3 regions of the Psychrobacillus sp. FSL K6-2843 genome follow, and region 1 is predicted to be linked to each of the others. Evidence: a T-box and tRNA genes for the amino acid it is inferred to sense, from the RefSeq annotation. Region 1 holds a T-box; the other regions hold tRNA genes.
The links. A T-box is a leader RNA that pairs with one kind of tRNA and senses whether it is charged. The one in region 1 lies ahead of ileS (isoleucine--tRNA ligase), so its partner is inferred to be a tRNA-Ile.
Positions count from the first base shown of each region.

Region 2: it has a tRNA-Ile gene. The T-box ahead of ileS (isoleucine--tRNA ligase) is inferred to sense a tRNA for this amino acid. The anticodon was not compared.
Region 3: it has a tRNA-Ile gene. The T-box ahead of ileS (isoleucine--tRNA ligase) is inferred to sense a tRNA for this amino acid. The anticodon was not compared.

Region 1 covers NZ_CP152021.1:2,007,046-2,010,326, forward strand. The annotation lists gene MKY94_RS10085 (tetratricopeptide repeat protein) at 1-900, shown strand, start outside; gene MKY94_RS10090 (hypothetical protein) at 902-1,024, shown strand; T-box leader at 1,283-1,523, shown strand; gene ileS (isoleucine--tRNA ligase) at 1,576-3,281, shown strand, end outside.
Region 2 covers NZ_CP152021.1:98,193-101,473, forward strand. The annotation lists rRNA gene MKY94_RS00525 (16S ribosomal RNA) at 132-1,685, shown strand; tRNA gene MKY94_RS00530 (tRNA-Ile) at 1,793-1,869, shown strand; tRNA gene MKY94_RS00535 (tRNA-Ala) at 1,886-1,961, shown strand; rRNA gene MKY94_RS00540 (23S ribosomal RNA) at 2,079-3,281, shown strand, end outside.
Region 3 covers NZ_CP152021.1:3,210,878-3,214,158, reverse strand. The annotation lists rRNA gene MKY94_RS16350 (16S ribosomal RNA) at 229-1,782, shown strand; tRNA gene MKY94_RS16345 (tRNA-Ile) at 1,890-1,966, shown strand; tRNA gene MKY94_RS16340 (tRNA-Ala) at 1,982-2,057, shown strand; rRNA gene MKY94_RS16335 (23S ribosomal RNA) at 2,176-3,281, shown strand, end outside.

The sequences.
Region 1 (3,281 bases):
TTGATTAAAATGGAAGATGATTTTGATGAAAAACAAAAATTCCTTTTAAACTTGAACCTCGGGTTGTACAACTATCTAATTGGTGAATATTATGCGGCTTTAGAAAGGCTTGAGCAAGCTCTCAAGCTATTGAATAATAATTCTTTTGAGGAGTGGGAGCTAGCAGACTTTCACAATGCTATAAGCTTGACCTACTTTAAATGCAACGAATATTTCAATGCTATCAATCATTCTAGTAAATCACTGAAGTATTATAAGGATAATTTACTCTTTGAAAGAGCAATTGACAGTTACATAGTTACAGGAATGGCCTACAAAAACATGAAAAATTATGTAGAGGCCGAAAAGAACTACAATCTTGCGAAAAAGCTGGCTAAGGATTATAGGCTGACACAGTATAAAGGTATGCTTTATCAAAACCTTGGTTCACTTCAGGCCATTCAAGAAAACCATGAAAAGGCAATCGAGTATTATAAACATAGCTTGGAAAATAAAGAGGGCCCACACCAAGTGGAGGGGTATATGATAACTACTCTTTCAATTATTAAGGAGTATTCCAAGCAAAAGGATCATTTGCGTGTGCTAAGCTGGTGTGAAGCTGGGTTAAGTAAATTGGATGAAATAAAGGACAATCAAACAATGGCCACTCTATCTTACATACACCATTTTCACATATATAAAGCGTTTCATAGTTGCTCTGAAGATTTCGAAGCTATCATTAAAAAAGGGATTAATTATTTTGAGAAGGTCCATGACGATCGACACGTTCAAAAGTACTCTATATTATTAGCAGATTATTATTATAGGAACAGTCGTTTTAAAGCAGCCAATATTTTTTATCAAAAGGCAAATGAGATATTATTCAGACAAAAATCTATTTCAAAATGGGAGGATTTATAATATGAAAAAAATATTTATTCTTAGCTTGATAACATTAACAGTATTGTTTAGCTTTGGGACTTCTACATTTGCTGCAGAGGAAGAGGCACCAAGACCAACTTCAACAGGCAATTCGAACATCTAAAAAAAGTCTTGTCATGGGCTTTTGATAAATATTTAACTATAGACACTCACTTTTAATTCAGGTGAGTGTCTATTATTTTTGCAGGTTTAGTTCTAAGTACGGTCTTTAAAGACTGATAATTACGCGTTTAATAGAGCATATCATGTATACTCGTGTTGAAAAGTGAATTGTTATCCTCCATATGATTTTTAAATTTTTCTATACTTCCTATTGACATTAGTTTTATTTACATGTTAAATTTATCCACAATAAAACCATACAAATTCGTTGATGAGAAAAAGTAGAATATGAACCTGCTCCAAAGAGAGCCGATGCTTTGCTGAAAGTCGGTGTTCAGGTCATTTTTGAAAATCCTCTCTGAGAAGTCGTGCTGAACATAGTAAGCTCGATCGGGTGTCTACCGTTAAAAGGAACGCGTATGCTTGTACGTGGCTAAGTGCTATTGGAAGGTAATTTTCCATAGAATTAGGGTGGTATCACGGTTAAACCCGTCCCTTTACTGGGACGGGTTTTTTGTATGTTTTATTAAACTTAATAAGGAGTGATGCCAATTGGTTAACAAGAACAAGAAGGAAATAGTTTCAAAACGGGAAGAAAAAGTACGAAAAGTTTGGTTAGAGAAAAATGTTTTTCAAGAATCTATAAACCAACGAGATGGAAGGCCATCCTTTGTATTTTATGAGGGCCCGCCCACAGCAAATGGCATGCCCCATGTAGGGCATGCCCTCGGAAGAACGATTAAGGATCTGATCGCTAGATACAAAACAATGAAAGGGTATCAAGTTATTCGTAAAGCGGGATGGGATACACACGGGTTGCCAGTAGAATTGGGTGTAGAAAAACAGCTTGGTATCTCTGGAAAGAATGACATAGAAGATTTTGGTGTGGAGGCATTTATCGAAAAATGTAAGGAAAGTGTATTTGTTTATGAGAAGGAATGGCGTGATTTCACAGAGAAGTTAGGATACTGGGTGGATATGGGCAATCCCTATATGACGATGAGCAACAGCTATATTGAAAGTGTATGGAATATCCTTGGTACCATTCACGACAAGGGGTTGCTACAAAAAGGTCATAGAGTATCACCATACTGCCCTAGTTGTCAAACTTCCTTAAGTTCGCACGAAGTATCGCAGGGCTATAAAATGGTGAAGGATCTATCGGCTACAGCGAAATTTAAGTTAACAGATGCAGAGAATGAATACTTCCTAGGTTGGACGACCACACCCTGGACGCTACCAGCAAATGTTGCTTTAGCAGTTAACCCTACGCTGGAATATGTTCGTGTGAAGAAGGGAGAAGAAGTTTATATACTTGCTAAAGTTTTGTTAGAAAAAGTAATGCAAGATGATTATGAGATTCTGTCCACCTTTAGAGGGGAGGAATTAGAAGGCATTACCTATACTCCACTTTTTGACTTTATGAGTGTTGAGTCTGGTCATAAAGTAGTTACCGCCAGCTATGTCACATGCGATAGCGGTACTGGAATTGTGCATATCGCGCCAGCTTATGGAGAAGACGATTATAAAGTGGTAAAGGAAAATGACTTGTCCTTTATCAGTGTGGTGGATGAGAGAGGGAGATACACTTCAGCAATAAAAGGATTTGAAGGTCGATTTGTAAAAGAATGCGATATAGATATAGTCCGATTTCTCTCCAATAAAGGACTACTATTCCATAAGGAAAAATATGAACATAGCTATCCCCATTGTTGGCGCTGTGACACCCCACTCCTTTACTACGCAATGGAAAGTTGGTTTATACAAACGACAGCTCTAAAAGAAATATTAATTGATAACAACGAATCTGTATCATGGCATCCAGAGTACATTAAGCATGGTAGGTTCGGTAACTTTTTGGAACAAATGATGGATTGGAATATCAGTCGCAAACGTTATTGGGGGACACCACTTAATGTGTGGGAATGTAATAATTGTAAGGTAGAAATAGTGCCGAAATCGATCGATGAATTAAATAAATATTCTTTAAATGTACTAGGGGATATTGAGCTACACAAGCCATATGTGGATAAGGTTCAGCTATCTTGTCCTTCCTGTGGTGGACCGATGCAAAGAACTCCAGAAGTAATAGATGTATGGTTTGACAGTGGTTCTATGCCCTTTGCCCAATATCATTATCCATTTGAGAACAAAGAGTTATTTTCCAAGCAGTTTCCAGCGGATATTATAGTCGAAGGAATTGACCAAACAAGAGGGTGGTTTTATAGTTTATTGGCCGTTTCTACCCTATTTACAGG
Region 2 (3,281 bases), 1.9 Mb from region 1:
CATTGAAAACTGAACATGCAAAACGTTAAGACATATAGCATCAAACAACTTCGGTTGTATTGACGCAAAACAATTTTTGACATCATTTAATGATGATGCCAGCAAAACAAAATGAGCTTTTTAAGTTCTCTATTATGGAGAGTTTGATCCTGGCTCAGGACGAACGCTGGCGGCGTGCCTAATACATGCAAGTCGAGCGAATGATGAAGAAGCTTGCTTCTTCTGATTTAGCGGCGGACGGGTGAGTAACACGTGGGCAACCTGCCCTGTAGATTGGGATAACTCCGGGAAACCGGGGCTAATACCGAATAATCCATTACCTCACATGAGGAAATGTTAAAAGACGGTCTCGGCTGTCACTACAGGATGGGCCCGCGGCGCATTAGCTAGTTGGTGAGGTAACGGCTCACCAAGGCGACGATGCGTAGCCGACCTGAGAGGGTGATCGGCCACACTGGGACTGAGACACGGCCCAGACTCCTACGGGAGGCAGCAGTAGGGAATCTTCCACAATGGACGAAAGTCTGATGGAGCAACGCCGCGTGAGTGAAGAAGGTTTTCGGATCGTAAAACTCTGTTGTGAGGGAAGAACAAGTACGAGAGTAACTGCTCGTACCTTGACGGTACCTCATTAGAAAGCCACGGCTAACTACGTGCCAGCAGCCGCGGTAATACGTAGGTGGCAAGCGTTGTCCGGAATTATTGGGCGTAAAGCGCGCGCAGGCGGTCCTTTAAGTCTGATGTGAAAGCCCACGGCTCAACCGTGGAGGGTCATTGGAAACTGGGGGACTTGAGTGCAGAAGAGGAAAGCGGAATTCCAAGTGTAGCGGTGAAATGCGTAGAGATTTGGAGGAACACCAGTGGCGAAGGCGGCTTTCTGGTCTGTAACTGACGCTGAGGCGCGAAAGCGTGGGGAGCAAACAGGATTAGATACCCTGGTAGTCCACGCCGTAAACGATGAGTGCTAAGTGTTAGGGGGTTTCCGCCCCTTAGTGCTGCAGCTAACGCATTAAGCACTCCGCCTGGGGAGTACGGTCGCAAGACTGAAACTCAAAGGAATTGACGGGGGCCCGCACAAGCGGTGGAGCATGTGGTTTAATTCGAAGCAACGCGAAGAACCTTACCAGGTCTTGACATCCCGCTGACCGGCCTAGAGATAGGCTTTTCCCTTCGGGGACAGCGGTGACAGGTGGTGCATGGTTGTCGTCAGCTCGTGTCGTGAGATGTTGGGTTAAGTCCCGCAACGAGCGCAACCCTTGATCTTAGTTGCCAGCATTCAGTTGGGCACTCTAAGGTGACTGCCGGTGATAAACCGGAGGAAGGTGGGGATGACGTCAAATCATCATGCCCCTTATGACCTGGGCTACACACGTGCTACAATGGACGGTACAGAGGGTCGCAACCCCGCGAGGGTGAGCTAATCCCATAAAACCGTTCTCAGTTCGGATTGTAGGCTGCAACTCGCCTACATGAAGCCGGAATCGCTAGTAATCGTGGATCAGCATGCCACGGTGAATACGTTCCCGGGCCTTGTACACACCGCCCGTCACACCACGAGAGTTTGTAACACCCGAAGTCGGTGGGGTAACCCTTTTGGGAGCCAGCCGCCGAAGGTGGGACAGATGATTGGGGTGAAGTCGTAACAAGGTAGCCGTATCGGAAGGTGCGGCTGGATCACCTCCTTTCTAAGGATATATTCGGAATACAGATCTTTATCTGTATCTTAACGTTTTGCAGTTCAGTTTTGAATGTTCATGTATATTAACATATAATAGATATGGAAATTCAAAGAGGGCCTATAGCTCAGCTGGTTAGAGCGCACGCCTGATAAGCGTGAGGTCGATGGTTCGAGTCCATTTAGGCCCACCATACCTTTTTTTATTTCGGGGCCTTAGCTCAGCTGGGAGAGCGCCTGCCTTGCACGCAGGAGGTCAGCGGTTCGATCCCGCTAGGCTCCACCAACGAAATAATTTTGTTCTTTGAAAACTGGATAAAACGACATCAAAAAAAGAAACAAACGCAAGATATTCAAATTGTGATCACTTACGTGATCGCAAGTGTAGTACTTTTAACTTTTAGGTTAAGTTAATAAGGGCGCACGGTGGATGCCTTGGCACTAGGAGTCGACGAAGGACGGCACTAACACCGATATGCTTCGGGGAGCTGTAAGTGAGCTTCGATCCGGAGATTTCCGAATGGGGAAACCCACTGCCCGTAATGGGGCAGTACATTTGCGTGAATACATAGCGCATCTGAGACACACCCAGGGAACTGAAACATCTAAGTACCTGGAGGAAGAGAAAGAAAATTCGATTCCCTGAGTAGCGGCGAGCGAAACGGGAAGAGCCCAAACCAAGAGGCTTGCCTCTTGGGGTTGTAGGACACTCTATACGGAGTTACAAAAGAATGAGTTAGATGAAGCGACCTGGAAAGGTCCGCAGGATAGGGTAAAAGCCCCGTAGTCCAAAATTCATTCCCTCCAGAGTGTATCCTGAGTACGGCGGAACACGTGAAATTCCGTCGGAATCCGGGAGGACCATCTCCCAAGGCTAAATACTACCTAGTGACCGATAGTGAACCAGTACCGTGAGGGAAAGGTGAAAAGCACCCCGGAAGGGGAGTGAAATAGACCCTGAAACCGTGTGCCTACAAATAGTCAAAGCCCGTTAACGGGTGATGGCGTGCCTTTTGTAGAATGAACCGGCGAGTTACGATTACATGCGAGGTTAAGTTGAGAAGACGGAGCCGCAGCGAAAGCGAGTCTGAATAGGGCGAATGAGTATGTGGTCGTAGACCCGAAACCAGGTGATCTACCCATGTCCAGGATGAAGGTAAGGTAACACTTACTGGAGGTCCGAACCCACGCACGTTGAAAAGTGCGGGGATGAGGTGTGGGTAGCGGAGAAATTCCAATCGAACCTGGAGATAGCTGGTTCTCTCCGAAATAGCTTTAGGGCTAGCCTCAAACGTTAGAATCTTGGAGGTAGAGCACTGTTTGGACTAGGGGCCCATCCCGGGTTACCGAATTCAGACAAACTCCGAATGCCAATGATTTATGTTTGGGAGTCAGACTGCGAGTGATAAGATCCGTAGTCAAGAGGGAAACAGCCCAGACCACCAGCTAAGGTCCCAAAGTATTTGTTAAGTGGAAAAGGATGTGGCGTTGCTTAGACAACCAGGATGTTGGCTTAGAAGCAGCCATCATTTAAAGAGTGCGTAATAGCTCACTGGTCGAGTGACGCTGCGCCGAAAATGTATCGGGGCTAAACAAATCACCGAAG
Region 3 (3,281 bases), 1.2 Mb from region 1:
ACAGCATCAAACAACTTTGGTTGTATTGACGCAAAACATTTTTGACATCATTTAATGATGATGCCAGCAAAACAAAATGAGCTTTTAAACTAGTTCTATTTTTTCTGGCTGACGAGACGTAGTGCAGTGCTAGGAAGCAAGTGAGCGAGGGAAGGAGCGTACTAACGTACGTGACTGACCGAGTAAGCGAAGCTGACAACGCAATGCGCTGTGTATCGCCAGCCAGCTATTATGGAGAGTTTGATCCTGGCTCAGGACGAACGCTGGCGGCGTGCCTAATACATGCAAGTCGAGCGAATGATGAAGAAGCTTGCTTCTTCTGATTTAGCGGCGGACGGGTGAGTAACACGTGGGCAACCTGCCCTGTAGATTGGGATAACTCCGGGAAACCGGGGCTAATACCGAATAATCCATTTCCTCACATGAGGAGATGTTAAAAGACGGTCTCGGCTGTCACTACAGGATGGGCCCGCGGCGCATTAGCTAGTTGGTGAGGTAACGGCTCACCAAGGCGACGATGCGTAGCCGACCTGAGAGGGTGATCGGCCACACTGGGACTGAGACACGGCCCAGACTCCTACGGGAGGCAGCAGTAGGGAATCTTCCACAATGGACGAAAGTCTGATGGAGCAACGCCGCGTGAGTGAAGAAGGTTTTCGGATCGTAAAACTCTGTTGTGAGGGAAGAACAAGTACGAGAGTAACTGCTCGTACCTTGACGGTACCTCATTAGAAAGCCACGGCTAACTACGTGCCAGCAGCCGCGGTAATACGTAGGTGGCAAGCGTTGTCCGGAATTATTGGGCGTAAAGCGCGCGCAGGCGGTCCTTTAAGTCTGATGTGAAAGCCCACGGCTCAACCGTGGAGGGTCATTGGAAACTGGGGGACTTGAGTGCAGAAGAGGAAAGCGGAATTCCAAGTGTAGCGGTGAAATGCGTAGAGATTTGGAGGAACACCAGTGGCGAAGGCGGCTTTCTGGTCTGTAACTGACGCTGAGGCGCGAAAGCGTGGGGAGCAAACAGGATTAGATACCCTGGTAGTCCACGCCGTAAACGATGAGTGCTAAGTGTTAGGGGGTTTCCGCCCCTTAGTGCTGCAGCTAACGCATTAAGCACTCCGCCTGGGGAGTACGGTCGCAAGACTGAAACTCAAAGGAATTGACGGGGGCCCGCACAAGCGGTGGAGCATGTGGTTTAATTCGAAGCAACGCGAAGAACCTTACCAGGTCTTGACATCCCGCTGACCGGCCTAGAGATAGGCTTTTCCCTTCGGGGACAGCGGTGACAGGTGGTGCATGGTTGTCGTCAGCTCGTGTCGTGAGATGTTGGGTTAAGTCCCGCAACGAGCGCAACCCTTGATCTTAGTTGCCAGCATTCAGTTGGGCACTCTAAGGTGACTGCCGGTGATAAACCGGAGGAAGGTGGGGATGACGTCAAATCATCATGCCCCTTATGACCTGGGCTACACACGTGCTACAATGGACGGTACAGAGGGTCGCAACCCCGCGAGGGTGAGCTAATCCCATAAAACCGTTCTCAGTTCGGATTGTAGGCTGCAACTCGCCTACATGAAGCCGGAATCGCTAGTAATCGTGGATCAGCATGCCACGGTGAATACGTTCCCGGGCCTTGTACACACCGCCCGTCACACCACGAGAGTTTGTAACACCCGAAGTCGGTGGGGTAACCCTTTTGGGAGCCAGCCGCCGAAGGTGGGACAGATGATTGGGGTGAAGTCGTAACAAGGTAGCCGTATCGGAAGGTGCGGCTGGATCACCTCCTTTCTAAGGATATATTCGGAATACAGATCTTTATCTGTATCTTAACGTTTTGCAGTTCAGTTTTGAATGTTCATGTATATTAACATTTAATAGATATGGAAATTCAAAGAGGGCCTATAGCTCAGCTGGTTAGAGCGCACGCCTGATAAGCGTGAGGTCGATGGTTCGAGTCCATTTAGGCCCACCATACCTTTTTAATTTCGGGGCCTTAGCTCAGCTGGGAGAGCGCCTGCCTTGCACGCAGGAGGTCAGCGGTTCGATCCCGCTAGGCTCCACCATTAAAAATATAATTGTTCTTTGAAAACTGGATAAAACGACATCAAAAAAAGAAACAAACGCAAGATATTCAAATTGTGATCACTTACGTGATTGCAAGTGTAGTACTTTTAACTTTTAGGTTAAGTTAATAAGGGCGCACGGTGGATGCCTTGGCACTAGGAGTCGACGAAGGACGGCACTAACACCGATATGCTTCGGGGAGCTGTAAGTGAGCTTCGATCCGGAGATTTCCGAATGGGGAAACCCACTGCCCGTAATGGGGCAGTACATTTGCGTGAATACATAGCGCATCTGAGACACACCCAGGGAACTGAAACATCTAAGTACCTGGAGGAAGAGAAAGAAAATTCGATTCCCTGAGTAGCGGCGAGCGAAACGGGAAGAGCCCAAACCAAGAGGCTTGCCTCTTGGGGTTGTAGGACACTCTATACGGAGTTACAAAAGAATGAGTTAGATGAAGCGACCTGGAAAGGTCCGCAGGATAGGGTAAAAGCCCCGTAGTCCAAAATTCATTCCCTCCAGAGTGTATCCTGAGTACGGCGGAACACGTGAAATTCCGTCGGAATCCGGGAGGACCATCTCCCAAGGCTAAATACTACCTAGTGACCGATAGTGAACCAGTACCGTGAGGGAAAGGTGAAAAGCACCCCGGAAGGGGAGTGAAATAGACCCTGAAACCGTGTGCCTACAAATAGTCAAAGCCCGTTAACGGGTGATGGCGTGCCTTTTGTAGAATGAACCGGCGAGTTACGATTACATGCGAGGTTAAGTTGAGAAGACGGAGCCGCAGCGAAAGCGAGTCTGAATAGGGCGAATGAGTATGTGGTCGTAGACCCGAAACCAGGTGATCTACCCATGTCCAGGATGAAGGTAAGGTAACACTTACTGGAGGTCCGAACCCACGCACGTTGAAAAGTGCGGGGATGAGGTGTGGGTAGCGGAGAAATTCCAATCGAACCTGGAGATAGCTGGTTCTCTCCGAAATAGCTTTAGGGCTAGCCTCAAACGTTAGAATCTTGGAGGTAGAGCACTGTTTGGACTAGGGGCCCATCCCGGGTTACCGAATTCAGACAAACTCCGAATGCCAATGATTTATGTTTGGGAGTCAGACTGCGAGTGATAAGATCCGTAGTCAAGAGGGAAACAGCCCAGACCACCAGCTAAGGTCCCAAAGTATTTGTTAAGTGGAAAAGGATGTGGCGTTGCTTAGACAACCAGGATGT